3 regions of the Sphingomonas sp. Leaf28 genome follow, and region 3 is predicted to be linked to each of the others. Evidence: predicted binding sites of a transcription regulator. Region 3 holds the regulator's gene; each other region holds the start of a gene.
What was found. Region 3 encodes LexA, which represses DNA repair genes until DNA is damaged. Its sites were predicted from a motif close to GTTCCNCNCTTGTTCT; they were not measured.
Positions count from the first base shown of each region.

Region 1: uvrA (excinuclease ABC subunit UvrA) is a predicted target of LexA. The motif match lies at 1,321-1,336, and genes of this name have one in related genera.
Region 2: ASE79_RS01010 (ATP-dependent helicase) is a predicted target of LexA. The motif match lies at 1,252-1,267, and genes of this name have one in related genera.

Region 1 covers NZ_LMKX01000008.1:331,593-333,855, forward strand. Annotated here, with positions in the region: gene ASE79_RS11965 (GGDEF domain-containing protein) at 1-486, shown strand, start outside; gene ASE79_RS11970 (hypothetical protein) at 653-1,159, opposite strand; gene uvrA (excinuclease ABC subunit UvrA) at 1,347-2,263, shown strand, end outside.
Region 2 covers NZ_LMKX01000001.1:211,968-214,230, forward strand. Annotated here, with positions in the region: gene ASE79_RS01000 (inorganic phosphate transporter) at 1-484, opposite strand, end outside; gene ASE79_RS01005 (UrcA family protein) at 732-1,061, opposite strand; gene ASE79_RS01010 (ATP-dependent helicase) at 1,271-2,263, shown strand, end outside.
Region 3 covers NZ_LMKX01000009.1:408,574-410,836, reverse strand. Annotated here, with positions in the region: gene ASE79_RS15120 (molybdopterin molybdotransferase MoeA) at 1-569, shown strand, start outside; gene lexA (transcriptional repressor LexA) at 638-1,321, shown strand; gene ASE79_RS15110 (ComEC/Rec2 family competence protein) at 1,312-2,263, opposite strand, start outside.

The DNA.
Region 1 (2,263 bases), on a different contig from region 3:
GACCAGATGGAGCGCGACTGGCTCACCGGCGCGCTCAACCGCGCCGGCCTAGACCGCGTCGCGCGCACGCTCGCCGACAGCGGGCGCGTGTCGGTGATGATGATCGACGTCGATCGCTTCAAGATGCTCAACGACACGCAGGGCCATGCCGCGGGCGACGCCGCGCTGCGCATGCTCGCCGACATCGTCCGCGACGTCCTCGGTACGCACGGCCATCTCGCCCGCTGGGGCGGCGACGAGTTCGTCTGCCTGCTCCCCGGCATTCCCGTCGAGCAGGCCAGCGCACTCGGCACCCGCATGGCGACCGCGTTCGCGCAGACCATGACGCATCACGTCCCGATCGGCATCGCCCCCAGCATCAGCGTTGGCCTCATCGAGGACGCCGCCACCACGCCGCTCGCCACGCTCATCGCGCGTGCCGACCACGCGATGTACGCCGTCAAGAGCGACTGTCGCGCACCAAGGCTCCTCGCCAAGGTCGCCTGACAAGGCCGCGCGCCACTCCCGAGCCCAACGATCCTCCCCCGCCAGGGGGAGGTGGCAGGCGCCAGCCTGACGGAGGGGGCGGTATGCGACGGCCTATGTTGCGCGTCCTCCCCCTCCGTCGCCTAACGGCGCCACCTCCCCCTAGCGGGGGAGGATTCAACTCCGATCAGGCTTTCGGCGAGTCCGGCTTGGCGGGCTTGGCAAAGCCCGCGGCGAAGCGCTCGATACCCGCAGCGACCGAGTCGATCACCTTGGACAATTCGGGCGGCAGCGCGGGGGCGTCGCTTTTCGGCGGGGTGGCGGTGCCGCCGGCAAAGGGCCCGGTCCCGGTCGCCGCAGACTCGCGCGACTCCGACGGCGACTCCGGCGGCGCGGACGACTCCGGCGTCGCCCCAGGCTTTGGCGGCTCGGGCGGACGTGGCGCGGCGCCACGCGCGTCCTTCGCGGTAATCGCGTTGGCCGCCATCATCAGCCCGGCCGCGATCACCTGCCGCCCGGCCGGCGTTCCCATCTGCCGTGTCAACGCTGCCGCAATCCCCGCGAACGGAGCAGCGCCACCATGCTTGTGCTTCCCATGCTTGTGCGAGTCATGCGTGTGCTCGCCGCCTGTGGCCTGCGCGGTCCGCTCGGCCTCGCGTTCGCGCCGCTTTCGCTCGTCCTTCTTCTTGCCCATGCCGGCCTCCAAAGCTGTATTGTATATCCAATACACCATGTAAGTATCGCGCTGACCCACGACAATGCCCCCTTTCGCCGGCCGCCGACGTTACCCATCTCAGCACCCGATCGAATGGCGCCGTACAGGCGTCGCTGCGCGCGAACACAGCTTGCCGCACACGAACAAATATGGAACAGACCGACTTATGCTGACCAAGATTTCCGTACGCGGCGCGCGCGAGCACAACCTCAAGGACGTCGACATCGACATCCCCCGCGACACGCTGACGGTGATCACCGGGCTGTCGGGCTCGGGCAAGTCGAGCCTCGCGTTCGACACCATCTATGCCGAGGGCCAGCGCCGCTACGTCGAGTCGCTCAGCGCCTATGCGCGCCAGTTCCTCGAACTGATGCAGAAGCCCGATGTCGACCACATCGAAGGCCTCAGCCCCGCCATCTCGATCGAGCAGAAGACGACGTCGCGCAACCCGCGCTCGACCGTCGCGACCGTCACCGAGATCTACGACTATATGCGCCTGCTCTGGGCGCGCGTCGGCATCCCGTACTCGCCCGCGACCGGCGAGCCGATCGCGGCGCAGACCGTCAGCCAGATGGTCGACCGCGTGATGGCGCTCCCTGAGGGCACGCGGCTGTACCTGCTCGCCCCCGTCGTCCGCGGTCGCAAGGGCGAGTATCGCAAGGAACTCGCCGAGTGGCAGAAGGCGGGCTTCACCCGCGTCCGCATCGACGGCACGATCCACGACATCGACGAGGCGCCCGCGCTCGACAAGAAGTACAAGCACGACATCGAGGTCGTCGTCGACCGCCTCGTCGTCGGCGGCGAGATCGCCACGCGCCTGGCCGAGAGCTTCGAAACCGCGCTGAAGCTCGCTGAAGGCCTCGCCTATGTCGACCCCGCCGACCCGGTCGAGCCGCACACCCCCAAGTCCGAAATCCTCGGCAGCAACGCCCCCGACGGCCGCATCGTCTTCAGCGAGAAGTTCGCCTGCCCGGTCAGCGGCTTCACCATCTCCGAGATCGAGCCGCGCCTGTTCTCGTTCAACGCCCCGCAAGGCGCATGCCCGGCCTGCGACGGCCTCGGCGAGAAATTGCTGTTCGACGA
Region 2 (2,263 bases), on a different contig from region 3:
CCGCGAGCAGCAGCGCGAAGATCATCGCGAACCCGCCGACGCTGCCGACGTTGAGGATCAGGTCGACCGGCAACAGCGTGACGATCGAATACGCCACTGCACCCGACGACAGCATCACGCCGAGGAAGTTAAAGAACCCCGACCACACCACCGCGAGCGGCGCGGGCATCGAATGCGTGTAGATGACGGTCGCCACCGCGTTGGCGGTATCGTGGAAGCCGTTCACGAACTCGAACCCGAGCGCGATCAGCAGCGCGAGCGCGAGGAACGCGAACGCGCCGCCCGCCAGGCTCTCGCCGACCTGCGCGGTATCGAACGCGATGCTGAAGCCCGCATAGGCCAGCCCGCCGATCAGCACGGCGAGGAATATCCACCGCCCCGCCGGGTGCAGCGCGTGATCGAGCTTGGGGCCAGTACGCGGTGCCGAGGCGATAGCACTCGGATCAGCCGTCAGCGCGTCGGGTGCAAATGTGGAAGTAGCCATGGAGGTGCAGTCGGCCCTTACGATGACAATCTTATGACAGATGTAAATCAAGCGATCGACACGCCTGATTCGGGACGCCCGCATAACGATCCTTCCCCGCCAGGGGGAGGTGGCGCCGAAGGCGACGGAGGGGGCGGACACGCAACCGAGGTTACGCTCCCCTCCCCCTCCGTCTGGCAAGCGCCAGCCACCCCCCCCTTGCGGGCGAGGGTCGGTCGAAGCCGACCTTCGTGGCTAGCGCGACAGGTCAGCGCGTCGCGTTGATGCTGGCCAGCTGCGTGCCGTCGCGACGCAGCAGGGCGGCCATCTTGACGCTGGCATCGGCGGTCATCTCCTGGCGGCAGCGATGCGCGTCGGCGAACGCATCGAGACCGCTCGTGCGCGGCTCACACGCCCTGGCGATCGCCGATTGCAGCCGGCGCTGGAACAGGGTCCGCCCCGCGGCGCTGGTCAGGTCGAGCCCCGCATGCGAGACGCGCACGGACACGGGCTCACGCACGGAACTGGCCGATGCGGCCGTCGAGAACAGGCACGCGCCGACGATCGCCGCCGAAGCGACGCTGATGAAAATCTTCATGATGATGGTCCTCGTTTGGTCCTGCGGTCCGCAGGCATCGGCCTGCGGGCGACGGCGCTTGCGCATCGGGACGCCGTTCTGCGTGCGGAGTCTCCGACGACGAACCACGTCGCTGCGCATCCCCTAGTCGCGGATCATGACGCCCACGCGACGGTTCGGCGACGTTTCAAAGGTTGCCCCACCGCGCCCCGTTCCCTACCTGTTCACCGGTGAACCAGATCGCCCAAACGTCCGCGCCGCAAGCCGAGCCCCCCTATCTCCGCGGCCTCAATCCGCCGCAGCGCGAGGCGGTGCTGACAACCGACGGACCCGTCCTGATCATCGCCGGCGCAGGCACCGGCAAGACCGCGGCGCTGACCGCGCGACTCGCACACCTGATCTTCACCAAGAAGGCCTGGCCGTCGGAGATTCTCTCGGTCACCTTCACCAACAAGGCCGCGCGCGAGATGCGCGAGCGGGTCGGGCGACTCGTCGGCGACGCGGTCGAGGGGATGCCGTGGCTCGGCACCTTCCACGCGATCGCCGCCAAGATGCTGCGCCGCCATGCCGAGCTCGTCGGGCTGCAATCGAACTTTACCATCCTCGATACCGACGACCAGCTGCGGTTGCTCAAGCAACTCATCCTCGCCGCGGACATCGACGAGAAGCGTTTCCCGACGCGCAGCCTTGCCGGGCTGATCGACCAGTGGAAGAACAAGGGCCTCGTCCCCGCCGATATCGATGCGGGCGAGAGCGAGCGCTACGCCAACGGCCGCGGCGGCGAACTCTACGAGCAATATCAGACCCGGCTGCGCGCGCTTAACGCATGCGACTTCGGCGACCTGCTGCTCCACATGCTCGTCATCCTGAAGACGCACCGCGACGTGCTCGCGCAGTATCAGCAGCGCTTCAAATACATCATGGTCGACGAGTATCAGGACACCAACTCGTCGCAATATCTCTGGCTGCGGCTGCTCGCGCAGGAGCGCAAGAACATCGCCTGCGTCGGCGACGACGACCAGTCGATCTATTCGTGGCGCGGCGCGCAAGTCGAGAATATCCTGAAGTTCGAGCGCGACTTTCCGGGCGCGAAAGTCATCCGCCTCGAACAGAATTACCGCAGCACGCCGCACATCCTCGGCGCGGCGTCGGGCGTGATCGCCAACAATGGCGGCCGCCTCGGCAAGCAGCTCTGGACCGAGCTCGACGTCGGCGAGAAGGTC
Region 3 (2,263 bases):
CCGCGATGCTCGCCGACATGCCCGTCGACGTCATCGATCTCGGCATCCTGCCCGACAATCTCGACGTCCTGCGCGACGCCTTCGCGAGCGTTCAGGCCGACCTCCTCGTCACCACCGGCGGCGCGTCGGTCGGCGATCACGACCTCGTCCGCCCGGCGATCGAGGCAGCGGGCGGAACGATCGATTTCTGGCGGATCGCGCTGCGCCCCGGCAAGCCGATGATGGCCGGCAGGATCGGCGACATGATGGTCCTCGGGCTTCCCGGCAATCCGGTCTCCGCGTTCGTCACCGCAATCCTGTTCGTGAAACCCGTCGTCGCGCACATGGCCGGCGCAAGCGATCCGCTACCGCAAGCGACGCATGCGCTGCTCGGCGAAGACCTGCCGGCCAACAACGCGCGGACCGATTATCTCCGTGCCGAACTGCGCGACGGCAAGGCCTATGCGTCGACGATCCAGGACAGCTCGATGCTGCTGACGCTCGCCCGCTCGACCTGCCTGATCGTGCGCCCCGGCAGCGCACCGGTGGCAAAAGCGGGCGAATCGGCGGAAATCCTCGTCATTGCGTGATGCGGGCGCTTGACGGGGTCAACTATGTTCCATAGAAGTTCCTCGTCTGTTCCGGACGGAGAACCGCCATGCTCACGCGCAAGCAGCACGAACTCGTCTGCTTCATCAATGATCGCCTCAACGATACCGGTGTGTCGCCGTCGTTCGAGGAAATGAAGGACGCGCTCGACCTGAAATCCAAGTCGGGCGTCCACCGTCTGATCAGCGCGCTCGAGGAGCGCAACTTCATCCGCCGCCTGCCGAACCGCGCGCGCGCACTCGAAGTGCTGCGGATGCCGGAGCGTCCGGAAAAGCCTGAAAAGAAGGTCGCCGCTAAGTCGTCGAACGTGAAGGCGGCGCCCGCTGCCGCCACGCCGCAGCCCGCCAACGACGTCATCGAGATCCCGCTCCACGGTCGCATCGCCGCGGGCGTTCCGATCGAGGCATTCGAAGGTAGCACGATGCTCGCCGTCCCCGCCGCGTTGCTGGGCACCGGCGAACATTACGCGCTCGAGGTGTCGGGTGATTCGATGGTCGAAGCCGGCATCCTCGACGGCGACTACGCGCTCATCCGCCGCACCGATATCGCCCGCGATGGCGAGATCGTCGTCGCGTTGATCGAGGACAGCGAAGCCACGCTCAAGTTCTTCCGCCGCGAAGGCGCAATGGTCCGTCTCGATCCGGCCAACCGCGCCTACGACCCTCAGCGCTATGCGCCGGCGCAAGTCCGCGTTCAGGGCAAGCTGTCGGGCATCCTGCGCCGCTACGACTGAAACCGGTACGCCGCCGGGTTAAAACGCCGGGCCTGCCCAGGTCCGGCGTCGAGCCTCGGCGGATCGCGCCAGGGATGACGGTCGCCCGGCGACAGGATGGTCTCGACCCGACCAGACCCCAACGTCACCGCCACCCCGCCGGTCCGCCGCAGCATATTTCGGTCGAGCCGCAACCATCGCGGCGTACAGCGACTCGGCAAGCTCCGCTCGCTGACGACGATATCGGCGGTCCGGCACGCGGCGAGCAACTGGTCGATCGGCACCATATACGCGCTCCGCGTCGCAAGAACCCGCCACGTCCGCCCGCCCCCCGCGATATCGGTCACGCATAGATCCCGACTGCACCGCGCATCGGGCTGGTCGGCCAGGAACAACGGTTCGCCGTCGACCCCGCCATTTTCGGCGAGCGTGGCGCGCGTATAATCCCCCGCCCGGTCCCGCAACATCGCCAGTCCCGCCGCCGTCCGCACCGCGACATGCCGCCCGTCTCCCGTCACCAGAATGTCCGGCGGCGGTGTCGTCAGCGCCCAGATCGCCCCCACCGCCAACGGCAGAGCGCCGAGCCGCCGCCACCGCGTCCGCCACAACGCAATCCAGATCCCGCCAACGACCATCAACGCAAACGCCGCACTCGGCATCGCCGGCAAGGCCCGCACCGACCCCGGCGCATCGGCCACGCGGTGCGCAAGCCACAACAGCGCGTCGAGCGACGTCTGCACCAGCCACCAGACCGGTGCGCCCATCCCCCCGACATCGAGCAGCAGCGCCAGCGCCTCGAGCGGCATCACGACGAACGTCGTCAACGGGATCGCGATGATATTGGCGAACGCACCGTACAAACCCGATTTATGGAAATGAAACACCGCGATCGGCATCAGCGCGACTTCCACCAACAGCCCGGTCAGCAGCAACGAGGCCACGCCGCGTCCCAGCTTTCGAACG